Regions from separate parts of the Ruminococcus sp. 1001136sp1 genome, predicted to be linked through region 2. Evidence: riboswitches for the same ligand, from Rfam matches in the RefSeq annotation. Region 2 holds a riboswitch; the other holds the start of a gene.
What was found. A riboswitch is a leader RNA that binds a small molecule or an ion and turns the genes downstream of it on or off. The one in region 2 is predicted to bind thiamine pyrophosphate.

Region 1 (7,455 bases), on a different contig from region 2:
ATTAACCCAACCAACAATCCCATTCCCAAGAGTCCGCCTTTTTTTCCTTTAAACACTTTCTTTATCCAGTATAATAAAGCGGAAAATCCACCGTACTCCTTGATCAGGGCACAGATTGCAGCTACCAGAATCGCAACCATACTGGTTTCAAACATCCCTGCAGCACCAGTTCCCATATTTCCGATCAGGTCTGTTGGTGCTATCATTCCTGTTGCAATCATAATAACTGAGCCACTTAGAATACCTGTAATCAGTACGAAAAATACATTAAATCCGATGATACCACCTATAAGAACCAGAATATAGGGAACGGTCTGTATTAAATCGTATTTTTCTTCGATAAATCCACCATTATAATTTTTCACAGACAAAACCAGCAGAATAACAATGCTGGCAATGGCAGCCGGCAGTGCAATAAAGAAATTTTCCTTAAATTTATCTTTCATTTCACAGCCTTGTCCATTACATGCGGCAATGGTTGTGTCTGATATAAATGACAGATTATCTCCAAACATGGCGCCGCTCATGACAGAACCAATACAAACCGGCAGTGCAAATCCGGATACCCTTGCTACTGCAACTCCAATTGGAACGATCAGTGTAATTGTTCCTACAGAGGTACCCATTGCAAGAGAAACAAAACAGCTGACCACAAAAAGCACAACAACTGCAAACTGAGGCGGAACCAGTGACAAAATAAAATATGCAACACTGTTTGCGGATGTTCTTCCGACTATACCTACAAAAATACCTGACAGCATAAAAATTATGATCATTGTAATAATGTTAGGATCACTGATTCCCCTCCCCATAACTTCCAGCTTATCATTCAATTTAAGCTCGCGGTTCTGTATACAGGCAACAAGTAATGCAACCAGAAATATTACAACAACGGGGATTTTATAAAATCCCATCTCGATATCCAGGCCATACTCAAATAATATGCCAAGCCCCAGATACAAAAGAAAAAACACTACTATAGGAAGCAGTGCTTTTCCATTTCTTTTTTCATTTTTCCTCATCCTACACTTTTCTCCTTCTTAGTTATAGTACTAATAGTATCATTTTTGTGTCCGCTTCACAATAGCAAGTCAACTGGATATTTTATATAAAAAGATCCCGGCAGGCTTCTGCTTCTGAGCGCTCAAACTCAGGTAGTATGAAACCTGCCGGGAAGTTTTATTTTCATCAACCAAAAAAACTATAGCTTACTGATAATCCGTCTCTTATATTCCAAAAATTCTTCTGACAATGCAAAATCCGCTGCCCTGGGTTTTCTCTCCTGGATCACGATCTCATCTTTGATGGTTCCCGGAGTTCCGTTCAGAATGTAAATCCGGTCGGACAAAAGAATGGCCTCATCAATATCATGGGTGATAAACAAGGTAGACAGATCAATATGCTGCATAACTTCCAGATACCATTTATGCACGCTGGCCTTTGTCAATGTATCCAGTGCACTGAAAGGCTCATCCAGAAGGGCAACTCCGCTGGAACTTAAATAGGTTCGAAGCAAAGCCGCACGCTGACGCATACCACCGGACAGCTGGCTTGGATACTGATACTGGGTGCCTTCCAGACCAAATTCTGCAAAAAGCGGATTGGCCTTTTCCCTGGCTTCTGCTTTCTTCACGCCTTTCAGTACAAGGGGAAGTGCTACATTGTCGATCACTTTCTTGTGGGGAAGGAGAAGATCCTTCTGCAGCATGTAGCTGATGCTTCCAGGTGTGGAAGTCACATCCTGATCTTTCAGATAGACCTTTCCTTCATCAGGTGGGATAATACCGGAAAGCACATTGAACAATGTGGTCTTTCCGGAACCGCTGACTCCCAGAAGGGAAACCAGTTCCCCCTGCTCCAGATAAATGGAAATGTCCTCCAAAACCTTTTTTTCACCGTATGTTTTTGAAATATGTTCTGCTCTTAAAATCACTTTATTTTGTTCTGATGACATATTCGTTCCTTATACACAGTGCTACTTCTATAACCAGTTCCATTTTCCGCAAAAATCGGGGTAAATTTTCCTGACAGAATAGCTCTATGTGTTAATTTCTTTCTCTTTCATTCCTTACTGGGGAAGATAATCATTAGAGAAGCCGACTCCAGTAAGATCCTTGTCGCAAAGCTGGTTCTCATACAGCCATTTGTAGAATGCATTCCATCTGTCTGCATCAATTACGCCCCAGCTTTCTGCATCGTCAATGTATTTTGTGGAAAGGAATTCCTGACTCTTCTTTACAAGATCTTCAGCATCCTTCAGAGAGCCTGTATTATCGCCGTCAATGAGGATCTGTGCTGCCTCATCCGGATTCTCTGCTGCAAACTCATATCCCTTTGCAGTTGCTTCCATAAATGCTTTCGCCTGATCCGGATTCTCAGCAAGATAGTCGTTATTTGCAATGATAACCGGTGTGTAGTAGTCAAATACAGGATTGATATCAGAGAATGCAAAATAGTCGCAGTCTACACCTTCTACGTCAGCATTGATTCCGCCCCAGCCCTGGAATACCCAGATGGCATCCGTCTGATTGGCAGCAAGTGCTGCAGGCTCATCTGTAATATCATTAGGGATCAGGGTAACCTGACTGAAATCTCCGCCGTCGCCGTTTACAACATTTTCCAGCATAGCAAGCTCGATTGGGGAATCCCATGTGGAATAGGTTTTTCCGGTAAGTCCGGCTGGTTTATCAATTCCGTCACCTTTTCGGGAAAGGATTCCGGAGGTGTTGTGCTGAATGATTCCTGCAACTGCTGTGATTCCAAGAGGCTCGTCAAGTGCAAGGGAAGCAGCCATGGTATCCTGGGCCTCGATCGCAAACTGAGCCTGACCTGCTGCGCACATAAGGGCTGCACCATTTTCCGGTGGCTGAACGATTTCCACATCAAGACCAGCTTCTTCGTAGTAGCCTTTTGCCTGTGCTACATAAAGTCCGGTGTGGTTGGTATTCGGTGTCCAGTCCAGGCAGAATGTGATTTTCTCCTGTGCACCATCTTCTGCGTATACACCTGTAGGAACTGCAAGCACCATAGCTGCCGCTGCAACTGGTGCGATTACTTTTTTCAGATTCTTATTCATGATTTTTCTCCTTTTCTACCTGCAGCCATGGCATTGTGATCCGGCTGACAATATTTACTGCCAGAAGAAGTAAAAGGCTGATGATCACAATGAAGATAATGACTGCAAACATTTTATCAAAAGAATATGCTTTTTTTACACGGGTCATATAAACACCAAGTCCGTTAAATCCACCCAGCCACTCAGAAACAACTGCTCCTACAACTGCATAGGAAGCAGATATTTTCAGCCCGGAAAAAAACTGGGGCAAAGCACCTGGAAATTTCACATGGCGGAAAATCTGTGCCCGGCTGGCTCCCATGGCCTTCATCAGACGAATGGCATCCGGATCCACACTTTTATATCCATCCAGCAGTCCGATTGTAATTGGGAAAAAAGTGGTGATCACAACCAGAGTGATCTTCGGTGCCATTCCAAATCCCATCCAAAGCACCAGAATTGGCGCAATGGCAATGGTCGGTATGGTCTGCGTAATGATCATGATCGGATAAAATGCCTGATCCATTACACGGAACCGATCCATCATAGTTGCAAACACAAATGCCAGCGCGATTCCAATGAGAAGTCCGTAAAAGGATTCCAGCAAAGTGAATTTCGCATGGAAAAGTATGGTTGGCAGATCGCCAAACAGGGCTGTCAGCACTGCTACCGGAGATGGAAGCATGTAGGAGGGAACAATTCCCGAAATGCTTACCACTTCCCAGCCAAGCAGAATCACGGCTATGGCTGCAATTGGAGGTATCTTACTAGTGATGTTTGGTAACTTTCTTTTCAATGGTAAGTACATCCCCTTCTGGTTTATATGCAATTTTAACATATACGCTCATAGCCTTGCAGCCTGCGCGCTCAGCTACATGCTGACACTCTTTTACAATATCCATCAGCTGGTCATAATCACCTTCAATGGTGGTCTCAAATGGTCCTACATAATAGTTCAGACCAGTAGATCTGATGTAGGCGATCACCTCGTCTACAATGCGGATAACTTCCTCTTCATCCTGTACATTTGGCAGTACCTGAATTGCTACACTTGCGTTCATTTTCTTTTCCTCCTATTTTCTGTCCCATAAACAGGACTTTGCGTTAAAAATCGAATAAGAACCATTCTTGAAACTGTGACGGAACTGAACAGGCTCTGTCAGTCAGTATGAAAAAAAGAGCACCTGCCATCCAGACAAATGCTCCTAATTACATCGTTAAACACTTCCTACACTGGCATGATCCAACAGGTTAAAAGGGTCTAAGGACTACCTTACTCTCAGCTTCTCAATTGAAACTCCCCTGGTCGTTATTCAGATTTCGTTGCTTATTATAATACACCTTTCTTCAAATTACAAGAAACTATTTTTATCTCAATTATATTTTACATACCCTTAACAGAATTGTACTGCTCGCAGTCTGACCAGCACGCTCTAATTAATATTCCCATTTCATCAGAATTCGTAAAAAAAATCTCCCTGCATATCACAGTTATTTCCTGCAGAATATATAATAAATCTACAGATTCTCAAAGGCAGCCTGAATACTGTCATAGTGCAGGAATTTTCCCTGGGCTGCAAATTCCTTGATCTGATTCAGAGTGGCAAACATGTGGCCGTCTGTCTCTTCTTCCTGAAGGTGTAGATCTTCTTCTTTCACATCCATCACAAAGCGGTAAACATCTACGAAATAGTTGTCTCCCTCCCCTGGATTCTCTCTTTTGTAAGTAAAAAGATAGCCGCCCTGCGCACCGCTTACATCAAGGCCTGTCTCCTCTTTCACTTCGCGGAGTACAGCATCATAAGAAGATTCCCCTGCCTGTGCTGCACCGCCGGAAACTTCCCACCAGCCTGGTGCCCAGGCTTTTGTCATCACACGTTTGGTAATGAGAAACGTACCATCTGGTCTTGCCACTACTCCAAGTACGGTGAGATGGTATTCTCCGTCCTTTAAACACCAGTCGTTTCGTTTCATGGTACGGCCGGTAGGTCTCTTGTTAATATCATAGATGTCCCAGAATTCCATTTTATTACTCCTGTTATATTTTTCTCGTGTATATTCTTGTTTCATTCTTATTTTGCAAATATTGTTATCATATGCAATATTTTACTATTTCAGCAGTTCCTCCACCATCTCTCTGGTATACTCTACCTTCTCTACATGGTTGACCTCGATCTGATACAGTGCATTTGCCGCAATGTGCTCTGCTGCCTGCTCCAGATCACGAATACCTGAAGTATTGGAATAACGCTGGATGATTGCCTCCAGCGCCCCCTCTGTGATAATGCACTCACTCTCTTCCATATGCATTCTCTTAAGAACTTTCGGAAGAGAGAATCTGGAAAAGATTACTTTCTTCTCCTCAGCTGTATAATCCGGAATATCAATTACTGCGAATCTGGACATCAGCGGTGCACTGATCTGGTCACGGTCATTTGCAGTAGCAATTGGATAAACACCGCCAGTTGGGATCATACACTCCATATAGTTATCTGTAAATCCAAGATTGTCCAGAAGGGTAAGAAGTACGTCTGCCGGATTTCCATTTCCTTTGCCGGAATTTGCCTTATCAAGCTCGTTAATAATAAATACCAGATTAGAGGCACCAGCCATGGAAAATGCCTCCATAATAATTCCGGGCTTTGCATTTGCGTAAATACGGGGGCTTCCGGTAAGCTGCTTAGAGTCGTTAATTGAGCTCATGTCCAGCGTAGTCCACGGAAGTTTCAGGATTCTTGCAACTGCATAGGCTATCTGGGATTTGCCAGTACCGGCAGGTCCGATCAGAAGAAGTCCGTAGGCCGGAAGGGTATGTGTACGGTTGATCTGGATAATCGTCTCGATAATACGTTGTTTCACACGCTCCATTCCATAAAGCTCTTCATCCAGGATTCTCCTTGCCTCAACAGGATCGATTGCTTCAAAATAATTGTTCTTCCACTGGATATTCAACATAATAGAAAGAGCCCTCTGTGCATGATGGCGCTCTTCCTGAGAAACTTCACTGGATCTTGCCACTGCCAGATTTCTTCTGGTCCAGAGTCTGATATTATCCGGCAGTGTTTTGCCTGCGCAGGTCATAAAATCGGTAATGCTCTGAATACTGGTAAGCTTCATCTCATCACCGTTTACCTCCTGTTCCTCATCCTCTTCTGCCTCGGCAGGTGCATTACTCTCCAGAAGTCTCTCGATCATAAACTGCAGAAAGCCATCCTCTGCGGAAAGCTTTGTGCCGCCGCCAAAAGCAGTTTCACGAATGCGGTATACCGCATATCCGTCCTCCCTGTTAGTACCAGACAAACGTACATTGATCCTACTGTCTCCCAGCCATTTCAAAAGACTGGTAAATCTGGAATCAATTTTCAGCACATCTGCTGTATGGTTACCGTCTTCTTCCTTAAAATCAAAAGCAGTACGGTTTACCGGATTGGTAAACACACCGCAGGAATGATGTTTCCACTGTCTCTCTTTATTGTCAAGCACCATGATCGGCTGCTCCGGTGAAGGCTTCGTATGGCTGCTGTGAAATGTTGTGTAAGTACACTTTGCCTCCGCTTTGCTTGCAGAAGCACCGCTGAAATCAAATACTGGCATAGCTTTTTCCTCTTTCCTGTGTATTTAAAGGGATATATTTCTCTAATTTCTCTTACCTACTATAACAACATTTTTCTCTAATGTCCAGAATGAGTTATCCTGTTTCATAATGCAGCATTGTCTTGTATTATTGTTCACTTTGTGACCAGTAACTATCTTATTTTTTATATATCTTGGCATTTCTTAGTTTTTTACAAAAAATCTCTTGCCAAAATGGAGAAATTCGTGTATTCTATTATACGGACTACTTTTCAACAATTTGATTTTCACTTAACATTTGATATATATTTCTGATTTTTAGTGCGCAGACACCATAGTCCCTCCCAAAGCTTCTAATGGAATACTGCAATCTAAAAATAAAAGACTCCCGGGCGCTCTAGAGCGTGTCTGAAAAAGCTTTCTGTAAGATTTTTCAAACAGGCTCAAGTGTTCCGGGAGTTTTTCAATTCATTTATGCCAGACTTAACAGCTGCTTTCCTTCTGTCAGTCTTTCTTCAAACTGCTCATAGAAATCTCTGCCCACTTCATATGTTTTCATATAAAAACGATTCACCACATATAAATTCAGATTTTTGATCAGCTGGGCATCTGTGGCATTATAAAGAACCTCCTGCACATCCAGCAAAAAATAATGCCAGTCAGCTACAAACTTTTCATACTGGCGAAGATCCGGAGTGTCGATCCATTTCTTTACCTTGATCTTGCTCCTGCTTGTCTTCTTACATTCATGGGTTTGCAGAAAATACTTAAATCCACCATTTTCATAGAAACGTCCCAATGGGAAAAGTCTGCAGAACCCAGGACGG
Region 2 (7,455 bases):
TCCGTGAATCCGGCACAAAGGGGGAGCACAAAGCAGCGGAATACATTTTGAAGGAAGCGGAGCAGGCAGCAGCCCAGCTTGGAAAGCCCGCCTACATCCAGACACCCCGCATGGAATTTTTTCAGTGTCCGGATTTTCAGCAGAAAAAGGCAGAGCTGGTAATCTGCCAGCCTTATAAGAAGGCTTATCCGGTGCGTGCCTACCTGAATGGCGCCTGTACCCCGGAAGAAGGCATCACCGCACCATTTCTCTTCGTGGGAAAGGGTGACGACATCAGTCTTTCCAAGGCAAAAGGGGCAGTTGTGCTGGTCTGCGATCCTATTCGTGAAGATATGATAAATAAAATAAAAGCAGCAGGTGCACTTGGCTTTGTAACCGTATGCGGCACGCCGCTGGATCAGGGGGAAGACCGGATTCCAACCCAGTACCGCCGCAAGGCAGGTGATCTTCCAGGCGTATCTGTCCATTACCTGGATGCAGTGGAAATCGTGGAGAAACAGGCTTCCCAGTGCTGCCTGAACATTCAGCAGAGCGAGATTTCCCGCAATTCCGCTAATGTGGCAGTACGCATTCTGGGAACTGATTTTCCAGAAGAAATCGTTACGGTAACAGCTCACTATGATTCTGTTCCGGAAGGTCCTGGTGCATATGACAATATGTCTGGCGGCGCCATGGTGATGGAAGCTTTCCATCATTTCGCAGAGCACAGACCAGCCAGAACTATGGAGTTCATCTGGTTTGGCTCCGAGGAAAAAGGTCTGGTTGGAAGCCAGAATTATGTGAAATCCCATGAAGGAGAAATGAGCAGCCATGTGTTTAATCTGAATGTAGACCTGGCAGGGCAGCTCCTGGGAGGAAACGTTCTGGGAGTAACTGCAGATCCGACTGTCTGTGCAGAACTGAAAAATCTCATGGAAGAAAATCAGCTGGGTGTTACCATCAAAAATCAGGTCTGGGCCAGCGATTCCAATACTTTCGCATGGAAAGGTGTGCCAGCGCTTACCTTAAACCGTGACGGCTTTGGCATGCATACAAGACACGATACAGTAGAATATATATCTCCTCGCGCACTGGAAGAAGGGGCGAAAACTCTCTGCACAGCAGCTGCATGGGTGGCAAACGAGCCAGAGCTTTCCTTTGAACGGGAAATTCCAGAGGATATGAAGAGAGAACTGGAAAAGTATTTTGCCTAATGTTACAGGAAAGGACATTATAAAATGAACAAAGTAATCGAAGAAAGAACAAAACGTACCGAATGGTACCGTGACGCCCGTTTCGGCATGTTTATTCACTGGGGACTTTATGCAATCCCTGCCAGAGGAGAATGGGTGCGCAGCATGGAGCAGATTCCACATGAGGACTACTGCCATCTCACAGAAGAGTTCACAGCTGAGAATTACAACCCAAGAGAGTGGGCGCGTCTTGCGAAAAAGGCGGGCATGAAATATGCTGTGCTCACAGCCAAACACCACGACGGCTTTTGCCTTTTTGACACCAAACTTACTGACTACAACTCCATGAACGCAGCCTGCCACAAAGACCTGGTAAAAGAGTTCCTGGAGGCATTCCGTGCAGAAGGAATCAAAGTAGGTCTGTATTTTTCTATTATAGACTGGCGCCACCCGGATTTCCCACACTATGGGGATATGCACCATCCAATGCGCAACCATCCGGAATGCTCCAATGAAAACCGCGATTTCGACCGCTATCTGGAATTTATGTTTGGGCAGATCAAAGAGCTTCTTACCAATTATGGTAAGCTGGATCTGATGTGGTTCGACTTCTCCTACGGCGATATGAAGTGCGACAAATGGAAAGCCCAGGAGCTGATTTCCATGGTGCGTTCCATCCAGCCCTGGCTGATCATTGATAACCGTCTGGAGGGCAGTGCTGAGGATTCCGGTTCTATCCTTACTGCAAATCCTACCGAATATTCCGGCGATTTCGCATCTCCGGAGCAGATGATCCCACCAGCAGGAATCCGCAATGAGCTGGGTGATCCGGTACCCTGGGAAGCCTGCCTGACCCTGAATAACAATTGGGGCTACTCTTCCAGTGACCGTCATTATAAATCAGCTGAAATGGTCATCCACATGCTGGTTGAGTGTGTCAGCAAGGGTGGCAACCTGCTTCTGAATGTAGGGCCTGATGCAAAAGGTCGTATTCCGAAGGAGTCTGTGAAGATTCTGGAAGAAGTAGGAGAGTGGATGGACGAGAACTCCAAGAGCATCTACGGCTGTGGCTATGCTGAAATCGATAAACCGGAATGGGGCCGCTACACCCGCAGCGGAAATAAGATCTATGCCCACGTTATGGAACCTCAGGCAGGAGCAATCCCTCTTACCGGAATTCACGGTAAGATCAAAAAACTCCGCCGTCTTTCCGACAATTCCGAGGTAAAGCTTACGGATTACTGGAACCTGAAGGAATACTCCCAGAATCAGTTCTTCTTCCTCAACGCTGACACCTGCGACAGCTATCCGCTTCCAGATGCCCGGGATACGGTTGTGGAAGTAACATTGGAAGAAACAGAAGAATAAACAGATATAAACAAAAATAAACAGAAATAAACAGAAAGGGACTGCCGGGAAATGGCAGCCCCTTTTTGGATTTATAAGAAAGCCCATCTCTGGCACTTTCCTGAACCGAGTAGTGTTTATACGAAAGCTAGAGCGTGTTTGAAAAATCATTCCTGCAAATGGCGACGCACATCTTGCAGAAAGCCTTTTATCCAATACACTCTAAAGTGAAAGTCTATTTTTTACTCTTTAAAACATTTCGCACGATCATACAAATGAGAATGGTAACCACCATATCTGGCAGTGTATTTCCCACAGGAATATCAATTCTCATTAAAATTCGGTACAGCACAAATCCGATCACCCAGATTACCGCATTTGTTATGTCAACCGCTTCGCCCAGGCTGTCAGCACGCTTCAGAAGGAAGAAATCGGCAATCTGAATGGCAATCATCGGTGCAAATACAGAACCGATGAGATACAGGAAATCGGTAATGTTGTCCATTGGATATACAATTGCAGCAATTGTTCCGATGATGGTTACGGCAATTGCGGCATATTTTCCATTAATTTTGGAAAATACAGATTCAGATGAAATTCCGGCGGAGTAAGCATCCAGGAATGTGGTGGTAACAGTGGAAAATACAATGATCAGAAGGCCTGCAATTCCCAGTCCGGCTTTCACCATAATCTGAGCAATGTCGGATTCACCGGTATAAATCGCTGCACCCATACCGATTACATACATCCAGCAGCTTACAAGACCGTAAACAATAGAGCTTACAGCAGTTGCTTTCACTGGCTCCTTCGCCTCGCGGGTATAATCACTGATCAGCGGCAGCCAGGACAGTGGCATTGCAACAGAAAGCTCAACCGCAGCACCAAAGGACATGGCTTCCTCGCCAATGGCAAGTGCAGTCCCGCCATCAAAGAAGATGAGCTTGCAGAGTACCAGTGTGAGGATAAAAAGTGCTGCCATAGCGATGGTGTTGATTTTTCCAAGGTTTGTGATGCCGATAAAAATCCACAGTACGATCAGTGCACCGATTACCAGACACCATACCCAGCTTCCGGTATGTAACACACCGTTTGCGGCCAGAGCTCCGTCGTAGATCATAATAGCAGTCCAGCCAACCAGCTGAAGTACATTCAGGAAGGAGAAGAAAATCCCGCCCTTTTCCCCAAAGCTCATTTTTACGGTTTCCATTGCACTGCGGCGTGTTTTTCCGCCAATTACTCCGGCGAGGAAAAGCATGGTACAGCCAATAATATGTCCGATGATAATGGCAAGAAGACCTTTTCCAAAGCCAAGTGAGGCAAAATAGGTTCCGGTGAGGATTTCCGCCAGGGAAACACCAGCGCCAAACCAGATCAGGCCGTTTTCAAAAATGGAAGTACGTTTTTCAGTCATGTTATTTTGCCTCCTTATCAGCGGCTTCTGCCGTAATCTCGTCATGTGACAGTGTGAATTCATTTTTAATTGCAAATCCGTGATCCATAGGACCACTGCCTTTTCCAAGATCCAGCATAGCAGCAAGTGCTCCGGAAATATATTTCTTTGCCCTCTCCACGGAAGTATCCAGGTCAAATCCCTTTGCCAGATTAGAAGCAATGGCACTGGATAAGGTACATCCTGTTCCGTGAGTGTTTGGATTGTTGATCCGCTTTCCGTGGAACCATTTGTAATCGCCTTTGCGCCACAGAAGGTCATTGGCGTCATTCAGCTGATGACCACCCTTGCAAAGCACTGCACAGCTGTATTTCTCTCCGATGGTAGCAGCGGCTTTGATCATATCATCTGCAGTTTCTATTTTCATTCCGGACAGAACCTCTGCCTCCGGAATATTCGGTGTCAGGACTGTGGCCATTGGAAGAAGCTGACTTTTAAGGGCTTCAATGGCTTCATCATTGATCAGCTTGGCTCCGCTTGTGGCGACCATAACCGGGTCTACTACAATGTTCTTTGCTTCATACTGGCGAAGCTTTTTCGCAATGGTTTCAATCAATGCGCTGGAAGATACCATTCCAATCTTCACTGCATCCGGATAAATATCTGTAAAAATATTATCCAGCTGGTCTGCCAGAAATTCTGGCGTTGCTTCCATAATACCTGTTACACCGGTAGTATTCTGTGCGGTAAGTGCGGTAATCGCACTCATGGCATATACTCCATTGCTGATCATTGTCTTGATATCAGCCTGGATACCGGCGCCTCCGCTGGAGTCACTTCCAGCGATTGTTAATGCTGTTCTCATAATTTTCTTCCTTTCTCTTGGCCTTGTTTGAAGCAGTTTCCACGAGTTATGAGTTATAACGTGAAAAAATCTTTTTACAAACCGGCACTGTTGTTATGTATGCATTAATTTTATATAGCGTCCGAAAGTGGTGCCCCCAGCCGAACGCTGCATTGCTGCCATATGAAAAAAGAGACACCCCAATGAGGTGTCTCCGAAAAAAATCAAACCCATGATGACTTCCTACGGCGGCATTATCCGCATCAGGTAAAAGGGTCGAAATTCACAATTTCCTCTCAGCCTGTGTACAAGCTCCCCTGTTCTTTTGTTATTATAGTAATAATGGGAAAAATTGTCAATAAGGTGTTGGAATACAATAAATACCAAGCGTGAAAATCGTTTACGCTAACTCCACAACCAGCACCTGATATCCATGCAGCTTAACTAAATTTCCATCCAGAACCATATCCGGGTAGTTATTGATCAGCACCTTTTTGCATTCTGATGGAAGTGTAATTTCCTGCTCCTTCCACTGATAATTGCCAACCACAAGTAAAGTTTTATCTCCTTTACGGTAGTATGCCATTAAATTATGCCGGTCTTCCATAAATGGCTCCAGAGCACCATACACAACGGTTTCTTTATATTCCGGATCCTTGCGAAGAGCGATCAGTTTCTTATAGAAATTAAGTACGGAATTTGGATCAATCGTCTCTTTTTCCACATTAATTGCGGTATAATTGGAATTTACCCGAAGCCACGGTGTACCAGCTGTAAATCCGGCATTTTCCTCACCAGTCCACTGCATGGGGGTACGGGCATTGTCGCGGCTGCGGCGGGCAACAGCTTTCAAAGCTGCTTCCGGGGTAAGTCCGGCGTCAAGTGCAACTTTATATTCATCCAGAGTTGAAATATCATCTACCTCGTCAATAGATTTGAACGGGATATTTTCCATGCCAAGCTCCTGTCCCTGATAAATAAAGGGAAGTCCACGAAGCATGAAATTCAATGCCGCCAGCATTTTTTTGCTTGTATCACAGCAATCACCTTCTGGAATATAGTGACTGACACCGCGAGGCTCGTCATGATTCTCGATAATATTGGAAACGAATCCGAAATCCCCCATTTTGGCCTGTGTCTCAAAACAGCAGCGCTTGTAGTCGTCAGGTGTGATTTCTTTGCAATCGTACCAGCCTTTCTCAGAACCTCCGAAAATGGTTTCGTTAAAGTCGAACATAGAAGAAAAATAACCATTGTTTCCAATAAAATCCGGGAGCTCTTCGTCTTTTGCGTTGAAAACCTCACCTACGGAAAAAGCATCGTGAGGCTTGAAGGTGCGGTCACGCATTTCTCCAAGAAATTCTCCGATTCCGGAAGCTTCCTCCAGCATTTTATTAATGCTGCAGAGTCCGTCCTCACGATCAGGCTCATAATCATGCATAGGAAGAGCTTTTTTGATATTAATGATAGCATCAATGCGGAAACCGCCAAGACCCTTGTCCAGCCACCAGTTAATATTTTTATATACTTCCTCACGGAGCTCTGGATTTTCCCAGTTCAGGTCAGGCTGCTTTTTATGAAAAACATGAAGGTACTGTTTGTTGGTGCCAGGCAGATCCTCCCATACCGAACCTCCGAAATAGGAGCGCCAGTTAGTAGGAAGCTTACCATCTTCTTTGTCTCTTAAATAGAAGAAACGGCCGTATTTTCCATCCGGATCTTTACAGGCTTTTTTAAACCATTCGTGCTCATCAGAGCAGTGGTTTACAACCAGATCCATGACAATATACATGTCCCGCTTCTTTGCTTCTGCGATAAGGCGGTCCATATCCTCCATAGTTCCGAATCGCGGGTCAATGTCGTAATAATCGGAAATATCGTATCCCTGGTCGGCAAGAGGGGAGCGATAGCAGGGGGAAAGCCAGACAATGTCAACCCCCAGCTCCTTTAAATAATCCAGTTTCTCAATAATTCCCGGCAGATCGCCGATTCCATCACCGTTTGTGTCATAAAAGCTTTTCGGATAAATCTGATAGGCTACTTTATCCTGCCACCATTTTTTTTTCGTGCTATTCATTTATGTCTCCTTATATATAATGATTATCTTTGAACTAAGTACATTATACATACATGAAAAAGAAAATACTTCCCTTAATTTGATTAAAAAATACGAAATTTTGACCAGAGATTGTTTGGAAAATCATTTCGTACATAGGGGGGGGGGTGCAAGCGTGTTTTATAAGGAAGGATTCTCAATCCCCTGGCTGTGTTTCCGATATTGCAGAGGTGTGGTTCCTGTATATTTGCGAAATTCTCTGAGAAAATTCCCCATATTGTTATAACCACAGTCCAGACATATCTCGGTCACTGGAAGACTGCTGTCTTTTAATAAACGTACTGCCTGGCGGATGCGATATTCATTCAGGTATTCTATGGGAGACATGCCGATTGCTTTTTTAAAAAAACGGCAAAAGTATTGCTCATTGAGTCCGATCAGGGATGCCAGATCGCGGATATAAATTTTTTCCTGGTAATGGTCGCGGATGTAAGTGATTGTGGTTTTTATGGTCTCGACCCTGTGGTCATCAGATTTTTCAGTCTGGGAAAAAAGCTGGCGATTGGAAAAATCTGCAAAAATATTTAACAGGGAAGCCTTGATCAGAAGCTGATCTGCCAGGCCGACAATGGCATTTCCAGAAGCG

Region 1: it holds a riboswitch for thiamine pyrophosphate, as region 2 does, so the genes downstream of both, ABHC48_RS15195 (thiamine-binding protein) here and thiD (bifunctional hydroxymethylpyrimidine kinase/phosphomethylpyrimidine kinase) in region 2, are expected to answer to the same signal.

Annotation. Positions count from the first base shown of each region.
Region 1 covers NZ_JBDPGY010000017.1:27,055-34,509, forward strand. The annotation lists gene ABHC48_RS15175 (Na+/H+ antiporter NhaC family protein) at 1-1,022, opposite strand, end outside; gene ABHC48_RS15180 (ABC transporter ATP-binding protein) at 1,202-1,954, opposite strand; gene ABHC48_RS15185 (ABC transporter substrate-binding protein) at 2,069-3,076, opposite strand; gene ABHC48_RS15190 (ABC transporter permease) at 3,069-3,851, opposite strand; gene ABHC48_RS15195 (thiamine-binding protein) at 3,823-4,116, opposite strand; TPP riboswitch at 4,263-4,369, opposite strand; gene ABHC48_RS15200 (NUDIX domain-containing protein) at 4,574-5,080, opposite strand; gene ABHC48_RS15205 (AAA family ATPase) at 5,165-6,649, opposite strand; gene ABHC48_RS15210 (YkgJ family cysteine cluster protein) at 7,101-7,455, opposite strand, start outside.
Region 2 covers NZ_JBDPGY010000022.1:55,753-63,207, forward strand. The annotation lists gene ABHC48_RS17000 (M28 family metallopeptidase) at 1-1,193, shown strand, start outside; gene ABHC48_RS17005 (alpha-L-fucosidase) at 1,218-2,540, shown strand; gene cytX (putative hydroxymethylpyrimidine transporter CytX) at 2,755-3,930, opposite strand; gene thiD (bifunctional hydroxymethylpyrimidine kinase/phosphomethylpyrimidine kinase) at 3,932-4,774, opposite strand; TPP riboswitch at 4,977-5,082, opposite strand; gene ABHC48_RS17020 (alpha-glucosidase) at 5,154-6,830, opposite strand; gene ABHC48_RS17025 (AraC family transcriptional regulator) at 6,990-7,455, opposite strand, start outside.